2 linked regions of the Tsuneonella mangrovi genome follow. Each later gene encodes a partner of the first gene's protein in a complex. Links are inferred from orthologs where the notes say so. Each region holds a gene or a part of one and is shown on either strand. Other genes may lie near its edges.

Region 1 (4,679 bases):
CGTCGCTCCCAAAGCCTTGACAGGAGCCGCAAGCGAACATCATTCTCCCGCTGTCGGGCAAGCAGGGGGTGAGGGCTGCCGATGTCGATGCGCGAATTCTACGAGAAGCACATTCTTTCGCGGTTGATTACGTGTGCTTGCGCGCAACCGGGGATCATGGACTTGCGCGAACAAGTCGTTCCGCTGGCTGACGGCGACGTGCTGGAAATCGGTTGCGGCGGCGGGCTCAACCAGAAGTTCTACGATCACAGCAAGATCACCCGGTTTGCCGGGATTGATCCGAATCCGGCGCTCCTCGAGGGCGCACGGTCGAGGGTGAAGGCGCAAGGTTGGGATGCGCTGATCCGCGAAGGGGTGGGTGAAGCGATACCGTTTCCCGATTCATCATTCGATACAGTGGTTTGCACTTATACCCTATGCTCGGTCAACGATCAGGCACAGGTCATTTCGGAGATGCGCCGCGTGCTCAAGCCGGGCGGCAAACTGCTGTTTCTCGAACATGGTTCGGCACCCGATCCGGGGCCGCGCAAGTGGCAAGCGCGGATCGAACCGATCTGGCGGCCGATGATGGGCAACTGTCACCTGACGCGCCAGGTCGGCGCCGCCTTGCGTGGGGGCGGGCTGTCGGTCGAGCCGCTTGGTCAAGGCTACCTCGAGCGCGCGCCAAAATTCGCCGGGTGGATGGAATGGGGTGTGGCGCGAAAGTCGGGCGCTTGACGTCGCGCTGTCGCGACTGAGCGACAATGCAAAAGGCCCCGAACCTCGCGGGGAGGTCCGGGGCCTGATCTTTTGCCGGTTGGCGTCGGGCTATTCTCCGAACGTGCGTTGCCACCAGCCGCGCCGCGTCGCGCCGTCCGCTTCCTCGGGCGTAGCTGCTTCGGGGGCAGTTTCCGCCTTCTCGGCAATGTCGCCATCCTGGTCATTGGCGGCAGCTTCTTCCGCCTTTGGCTCGGCCTTCTTGCGGCGGGTCCGCTTGGGCTTGGCCGGTGCGGCTTCCTCAGTTTCGGCGTCAGGCTCAGGCGCGGCTGCGTCGGCCTTTTTGCGACGGGGCTTGCGCTTGGGCTTTTCCGCCGGAGCCACGTCCGTGTCTTCGGTTGATTCAGCGGCGGCTTCGGTCGTTTCAGCGGCGGCTTGTTCAACGTCGGCCTTGGGCTCCGCCTTCTTGCGGCGGGGCTTGCGCTTGGGTTTTTCCGTAGCCTCCGGCTCGACAGGCTCCGAGTTGGCGCTTTCCGTCGGCTCTTCTTCAGGCTGGTCTGTGGATTCGGGAGCGCTGTCGTCACCCTCGGTTTCGGGTGTCGCTTCGTCTGCGCCCTGGCCCTCTTCGCGACCGCCACGTCCACGGCGGCGACGGCCGCCACGGCGGCGGCGTTTCTTCGGTCGATCCTCATCGTCGCCGACTGACTGGTCGGCATCAGCATCCGAGCTGTCTTCGTCCGCTTCGTCCGAGGCGTCGTCGGAGGTTTGCGCATCGCCTTCGGAGCCTGCGCGTTTGCGACCGCGTCCACCACGGCGACGCCGGCGCTTCTTACGCGGACGATCGTCCTCGTCGGTCTCGTCGTCAGCGTCGAGTTCGTCGTCTTCGATGACAGTCGAATCGTCTTCCTCTTCGTCGACAATCGGTTCGAATTGCGGCGCTGCAGACGGGCGCGGGCCCGAGCTGCCCACACGCATCTTTGCGCCTTCGTCTTCACCCTCTGGAATGACTTCGACCGATACCCCGTAGCGGGCTTCGATCTCGGCGAGGTCCGCACGTTTGGCGTTGAGCAGGTAGATTGCTGCTTCGGTCGAGGCATAAAGGCTTATGATCGTGCCCTTGCCCTTGGCCGCCTCGTCCTCGATCAGGCGGAGTGCCGAGAGGCCCGCGCTCGACGCGGTGCGGACCAGGCCGGTCCCGTCACAGTGCGGGCATTCGCGGGTTGTCGCCTCGAGTACGCCGGTGCGTAGGCGCTGGCGGCTCATCTCCATCAGGCCGAAACCCGATATACGGCCAACCTGGATACGCGCCCGGTCATTCTTGAGCGCTTCCTTCATTGCGCGCTCGACCTTGCGGATGTTTCCGCTGCGCTCCATGTCGATGAAGTCAATCACCACCAAGCCAGCCATGTCGCGCAAGCGCAGCTGACGGGCGATTTCCTTGGCCGCTTCGAGGTTGGTCGACAGCGCGGTCGCTTCGATGCCGTGTTCCTTGGTCGAGCGACCTGAGTTGATGTCGATCGAAACCAGCGCTTCGGTCGGGTTGATCACCAGGTAGCCACCGCTCTTGAGCTGCACTTCCGGCTCGTACATCGCCCGCAGCTGGTCTTCCGCGCCGTAGCGCTGGAATAGCGGGACCGGGTCCGAATAAGCCTTCACCCGCCGTGCGTGGCTGGGCATCAGCAGCTTCATGAACTCCTTGGCGGAGCGATAGCCTTCCTCGCCCTCGACCACGACTTCCTCGATCTCGCGGTTATAGATGTCGCGGATTGCGCGCTTGATGAGGTCCGAATCCGAATGGATCATCTTCGGCGCGGAACTGGAGAGCGTCTTTTCTCGGATCTCATCCCACAGGCGGGCGAGGTAGTCGAAGTCGCGCTTGATCTCGGTCTTGGTCCGGCTGAGACCGGCCGTCCGCACGATCAGCCCCATCGTTTTGGGTAGCGAGAGGTCTGAAACGATCGTTTTCAAGCGCTTGCGGTCGCTTGCCGAGTTGATCTTGCGCGAAATGCCGCCGCCATGGCTCGAATTGGGCATCAGCACGCAATAACGGCCCGCGAGGCTGAGATAGGTCGTCAGCGCGGCGCCCTTGTTGCCACGTTCTTCCTTCACGACCTGGACAAGAAGCACCTGGCGGCGCTGGATGACGTCCTGGATCTTGTAGCGACGGCGAAGCGCAAGGCGTTTGGCGCGCACTTCGTCGACTTCCTTGGCACGGGCGCGCTTCGCACCGTTCCCGCGACCCTGCCGTCGGCCGCGTCCACGGCCGCGACCACGCGAGGAGGTTTCTTCGTCTTCGTCATCGCCATTGTCTTCGTCGTCGTCCGACTCGTCCGACTCGTCGTCGCCCTGGAGTTGGCCTTCCTCGATCGTCGCGACGTCGTCCTTTTCGGAGGTGTCGATTTCTTCGACTCCGTCCTCGGCGATTTCCTCGACCAGCGATTCGCCGGTTTCATCGTCGGCGTCGTATTCGTCGCCGGGAGCATTGCCTTCTTCTTCATCCTGCGCGCGCAGGGCGGCTTCTTCCTCTGCGGCGGCGGCTTCTTCGGCAAGCAGGCGCTCGCGGTCTTCTTTGGGGATCTGGTAGTAGTCAGGGTGGATTTCGCTGAATGCGAGGAACCCGTGCCGATTGCCGCCGAAATCGACGAATGCCGCCTGCAGCGATGGTTCTACCCGAGTGACCTTGGCAAGGTAGATATTGCCCTTGATCTGTTTGTGATCGGACGATTCGAAATCAAATTCTTCGATCCGATTGCCATTGAGCACCGCCACCCGGGTTTCTTCCGGATGGCGCGCGTCGATTAGCATGCGCGTTGCCATTATGAATTCTCCGAACGCGACCGGGCGGGGCATGGCAGACTTGCCATGCGCGGCTGCGGATGCGCGTTGTTGTGGGATCGCCGCTGGGGACAATTCGTCCGGCGGCGGATACGAAACCGGTCACGTGCCGCGTGGCAGCGCGCCGGAATGATGTGTCTGCAATGTCTGATCTGCACGATTGGTGTGCGGCCCGGCCCGCGGCCATCGCGCCGTCGCCCGAGGGCGATATCGGCGAATGCGGGGAAGGCATAATCATCTACTGCGTCAACCTGGTTGGTTACCGGACAATGTGCCCGATGGTAGGCCCGGACCTGCAATTCGCCAGCAGCCTGAATCTCCATCCAAAGCCTGCTGCGCGGATCGCGTGGTCCGATCGCGCAAACTGCTAGCATCGAGGGATTAACGGAGCAACCATATTGCGCTCGCACGCACGATGCCCTTTATCGGACCAACGATGTCGCTCCGCGTTCAGCTGTGGATGATCTTCCTGGCCCCCGTCGTGCTGATGGCGGGGCTCTATGCGTTCGGTCTTACGCTTCCGGTTCCGGCGCTGGGCCGCGGCTACGTTGTAAGGCTTGTGCTGCCGCCGCCCGGGGAGCCGGCCGACTTGCCCAAGGTCTACGGACCGAGCGACAAATCGCGTCCGCTGGTGGTGATCGATGCCGGACATGGCGGGTTCGATCCCGGTGCGACCGGTGGGGGCATCGAGGAAAAGGCGATCACGCTCGGGCTCGCCAAGGCGCTGCGCGACGAACTTGTGCGTGAAGGCGGAATCCGGGTGGCACTGACCCGCAGCGACGACCGGTTTCTCGTGCTCGAAGAGCGTTTCGCGATCGCCCGTGCGCTCGGCGCGCAACTGTTCCTGTCGATCCACGCGGATAGCGCCGGCAACCTCGACAATGTTTCGGGCGCGAGCATCTACACGCTGTCAAACAAAGCCTCTAGCGAGGCCGCGGCCCGGTTCGCGACGCGTGAAAACAGTGCCGACGTGGTAAACGGCGTGCCGCTAACCGGCCAGCAGGACGGGGTCAGCACGATCCTGGTCGAGCTGGCGCAGCGCCAGACCCAGGCCGACAGCAACGAGTTTGCAAACCTGATCCTGCGCGAAGGCAAGGGAATCCTGAAATTCCATTCGCAACCCAAACGATCGGCGGCGCTGGCGGTCC
Region 2 (4,328 bases), 1.9 Mb from region 1 along the record:
CAAGGGCACTTACATCCGCTCGCTTGCACGCGATATCGCGCACGCCCTTGGAACGGTCGGCCACGTCACCTATCTCAGGCGCACCAAGGCCGGGCCGTTCAGCCAATCCCAAGCGATTTCGCTGGACTTGCTCGAGGAAATCGGTAAGGGCGCGGCGCTTGAAGACCATCTCCTGCCGTTGGAGGCGGGGCTGGACGGTATCCCGGCCCACGATCTCGATCCGGAAAGCGCGCAGGCGGTCCGCCAGGGCCGGGTCCTTTCCGGAATGCCCCATCCCGACGGGCTCCTGTTTGTGCGATCAGCCGGCGTGCCGGTCGCGTTGATGGAAGTCTCGCAGGGGACGGCGAAAGTCGTCAGGGGATTCAATTATCCCGATACCGCGGAGTAAGAGAATGTCGGTTACCGCCGAAGCAAAGACGAAGATCATCAAGGACAACGCCCAGACCAAGGGCGATACCGGTTCGCCGGAAGTGCAGGTCGCTATCCTGACCGAGCGCATCCGCAACCTGACCGAACACTTCAAGGACCACCATAAGGACAATCACTCGCGTCGCGGACTTCTGATGATGGTCAACAAGCGCCGTAGCCTGCTCGCCTATCTCAAGAAGAAAGACGTCGAGCGGTACAACGCGCTGATCGCGAAGCTGGGTCTCCGCAAGTGACGTGATGCTTCGGCCCGCCATCGGCGGGCCGTTTAGCATCGCGACATCCCGGACTTGATCCGGGATCTCGTGCCGTTCGAGCCGAGATCGAAATCAAGCGATCCCAGCTTTCGCTGGGATGACGATTGAGAGTTTTGGCATCCTTCGCAATCCGGCGAGGGGGCCCGGGGTCAAGCAAGGCCCCTTACCGGACCGGGACGGCTTACCCGGAATATGAGAGGCCCCATGACGCAATGTGGCGCATGGGTCAGAAGGAAAATCAATGTTCGACACGAAAACTGTATCGCTGGAGTGGGGCGGAAAGACCCTCACTCTGGAAACGGGCCGTATTGCCCGCCAGGCCGATGGCGCGGTGCTCGCGACCTACGGCGAAACCGTAGTGCTGTGCGCCGTTACCGCCGCCAAGAGCGTCAAGGAAGGCCAGGACTTCTTCCCGCTCACCGTGCACTACCAGGAAAAATTCTCGTCGGCCGGGCGCATACCGGGCGGCTTCTTCAAGCGCGAACGTGGCGCGACCGAGAAGGAAACGCTCACAAGCCGCCTGATCGACCGCCCCGTGCGGCCGCTGTTCCCTGAAGGGTTCTACAACGAAATCAACGTGATCGCGCAGGTCTTCAGCTATGATGGGGAGACCGAGCCCGATATCGTGGCGATGATCGCCGCGTCGGCCGCGCTGACCATCTCGGGCGTTCCGTTCATGGGCCCGATCGGCGCGGCACGCGTCGGCTTCAAGGATGGCGAATACATCCTCAATCCGAAGCAGAACACTGCGCTGGCGGAAGACGGCAAGCTCGACCTCGTGGTCGCCGCGACGCAGGACGCGGTGATGATGGTCGAATCCGAGGCCAAGGAACTGACCGAGGAAGAGATGCTCGGTGCGGTGATGTTCGCGCATGACAGCATCAAGCCGGTTATCGGTGCGATCGTCGAGCTGGCCGAAAAGGCCGCGAAGGATCCGTGGGAAGTTGCCGCGCAAGACGGCAACGCCGACATGAAGGCCGCAATCAAGGCGATGATCGGTGACGATATCGCCAAGGCCTACAAGCTGACCGACAAGTCGGCTCGCTCGGACGCGCTCAACGCGGCGCGCGAGACGGTCAAGGCGCACTACGCGTCGGACGAGTTCGACGGCCAGCAGCGGATGACTGCGATCAAGCTGACCAAGAAGCTCGAAGCCGAAATCGTCCGTGGTGCCATCATCAAGGACGGCACCCGTATCGACGGTCGCAAACTCGATCAGGTCCGCCCGATCGAAGCGATGGTCGGCGTTCTGCCGCGCGCTCACGGTTCGTCGCTGTTCACCCGCGGCGAAACGCAGGCGCTTTGCTCGACCACTCTCGGCACCAAGGATGCCGAGCAGATGATCGACAGCCTCGAGGGGCTCAGCTACGAGCGCTTCATGCTGCACTACAACTTCCCGCCCTATTCGGTCGGTGAAGTGGGCCGCTTCGGTGCGCCGTCGCGTCGCGATGTCGGCCACGGCAAGCTCGCGTGGCGTGCGCTGCACAACGTGCTGCCGAGCCACGACGACTTCCCGTACACGATCCGCGTGCTGTCGGATATCACCGAGTCGAACGGCTCGAGCTCGATGGCGACCGTCTGCGGCGGCTGCCTTTCGATGATGGACGCAGGCGTTCCGATCGAGCGCCCGGTGTCGGGCATTGCGATGGGCCTGATCCTCGAAGGCAAGGACTTTGCGGTCCTCAGCGACATCCTGGGCGATGAAGATCACCTGGGCGACATGGACTTCAAGGTGGCAGGCACCGAAGCGGGCATCACCAGCCTGCAGATGGACATCAAGATCGCCGGCATCACCAAGGAGATCATGGAAAAGGCGCTCGATCAGGCCAAGGCCGGCCGTGCGCACATCCTCGGCGAAATGCACAAGGCACTGGGTTCGGCCCGTACCGAAGTCAGCAAGCACGCTCCGCGCATCGAGACGATCCAGATCGACAAGTCGAAGATCCGTGACGTCATCGGCACCGGCGGCAAGGTGATCCGCGAGATCGTCGCCGAGACCGGCGCCAAGGTCGACATCGACGACGAAGGCGTGATCAAGATCTCCTCGTCCGACCTCGACCAGATCGAAGCCGCCAAGAAGTGGATCCTCGGCATCGTCGAGGAACCCGAAATCGGCAAGATCTACAACGGCAAGGTCGTCAACATCGTCGACTTCGGTGCGTTCGTGAACTTCATGGGTGGCAAGGACGGCCTCGTCCACGTTTCCGAAATGAAGAACGAGCGCGTCGAGAAGCCGACCGACGTCGTGTCGGAAGGCCAGGAAGTGAAGGTCAAGGTCCTCGAGATCGACAATCGCGGCAAGGTCCGCCTGTCGATGCGCGTGGTCGACCAGGAAACCGGCGAAGAGCTGGAAGACACCCGTCCGCCGCGCGAACCGCGCGGTGACCGTGGCCCGCGCGGCGGCGGCGACCGTCGCGGCGGTCGTGGTGGCGATCGTGATCGCGGTCCGCGCCGCGATCGTGGCGGGCGCGACGGCGGCAACGACGGGGGCGGTGAAGCCCACGTGCCGGACTTCCTGAAGGACTGATCCTTCGAGCCAATCACGAATGGGGCCGTGGAGAGCGATCTCTGCGGCCCCTTTCCTTTTGACGGGTCGCTCCCCGGCGTTCACAGGAGCGCGCGATGATACCCCGCGAACACATTGCCACCGCTCGGATCCCCGGCGGAGACACGCTCGAGCTGGTGCGCCACGGGCGCGACTATGTCGTGATGCTCGGCCGCAACGAACTGATGGGCACGCGAATGCAGTTCAGCGAAGAGCAGCTGGCTCAGTTGACGCTCGAACGGCTCGCGACCGACGCGCCGCGCGTGTTGATCGGCGGCTATGGTCTCGGCTTTACGCTGCGCGCCGCGCTGCGATTGATGGGGCCGGATGGCTCGGTCATCGTGGCGGAGGTCGTGCCCGAGATCCTCGATTGGGCGCGCGGGCCAATGGCCGGGCTGACCGGCGACAGCCTCTCCGACCCCCGCGCACGGATCGAGCTGTGCGACGTCGCGGCGTTGATCGACGACGCGATGGACGGCACCTCGCCGCCGTATGACGCGATCCTGCTCGACGTCGACAACGGGCCCGACGGGATCGTGCGCGACGGTAACGAGCGGCTCTATACCCGAACAGGGATCGGCCGCGCGCGCGACGCGCTGGCGCCGGGAGGGGTGCTGGCGGTGTGGTCCGCTGCGCCCGACCCGAAATTCGCGCGCCGGCTGAAGGATGCCGGGTTCGATGTCGAGGAGAGGACCGTGCGTGCGCGGCCCAACAACAAGGGGCCGCGCCACACGATCTGGTTTGCGCGGCGGCGCTAGGCCAGGATGCGCGCGCGACCCATGAAGTCGCGCTTGCCAAGCGGCACGCCCTTCATGCGCAGGATGTCGTAGAACGTCGTCGCGTGGAAATAGAGGTTGGGCTGGGAGAAGCTCATCAGGAAATTCTGCCCCGTGAATTCCATCAGCCGCTTGCCGCCCAGGACGAACGCGACAGTCTTGTCTGCAACCGCTTCGAGTTCTTCGGGCGTGACGTTGGCAAGGGCATCGAGGGTCGTAGCCACTTCCTCGCGCATCGCGTCCCAGCTGTCTGCGATCTTGGTGAAGTCGGGAGAGAACTCGCCGGTCGGCAGCAGGCTGATGACGTAGGCCGAATGCACCCAG

Evidence for each region. Proteins that work in one complex are often made in the same cells at the same time.
Region 2: the proteins of CJO11_RS00670 (region 1) and pnp are in contact, whole or in part, in a cryo-EM structure (PDB 9QH0), measured with the Escherichia coli proteins. The link is inferred for Tsuneonella mangrovi from one-to-one orthologs.

What each region holds. Positions count from the first base shown.
Region 1 is NZ_CP022889.1:139,005-143,683, forward strand. What follows is about bases 608-3,909. They hold CJO11_RS00670 (Rne/Rng family ribonuclease), read right to left. Parts: upstream 3,514-3,909; coding sequence 808-3,513; downstream 608-807. Other genes in these bases: CJO11_RS00665 (class I SAM-dependent methyltransferase), read left to right, coding at 608-717. In the rest of the region: more of CJO11_RS00665, read left to right, coding at 82-607; CJO11_RS00680 (N-acetylmuramoyl-L-alanine amidase family protein), read left to right, coding at 3,968-4,679. UniProt on the Escherichia coli protein: Endoribonuclease that plays a central role in RNA processing and decay. Required for the maturation of 5S and 16S rRNAs and the majority of tRNAs. Also involved in the degradation of most mRNAs.
Region 2 is NZ_CP022889.1:2,086,673-2,091,000, forward strand. Bases 617-3,567 are described here. They hold pnp (polyribonucleotide nucleotidyltransferase), read left to right. Parts: upstream 617-924; coding sequence 925-3,210; downstream 3,211-3,567. Other genes in these bases: rpsO (30S ribosomal protein S15), read left to right, coding at 617-662; CJO11_RS10205 (spermidine synthase family protein), read left to right, coding at 3,306-3,567. Also shown: tRNA pseudouridine(55) synthase TruB, read left to right, coding at 1-388; more of rpsO, read left to right, coding at 393-616; more of CJO11_RS10205, read left to right, coding at 3,568-3,986; CJO11_RS10210 (DUF1993 domain-containing protein), read right to left, coding at 3,983-4,328. UniProt on the Escherichia coli protein: Involved in mRNA degradation. Catalyzes the phosphorolysis of single-stranded polyribonucleotides processively in the 3'- to 5'-direction. Also involved, along with RNase II, in tRNA processing.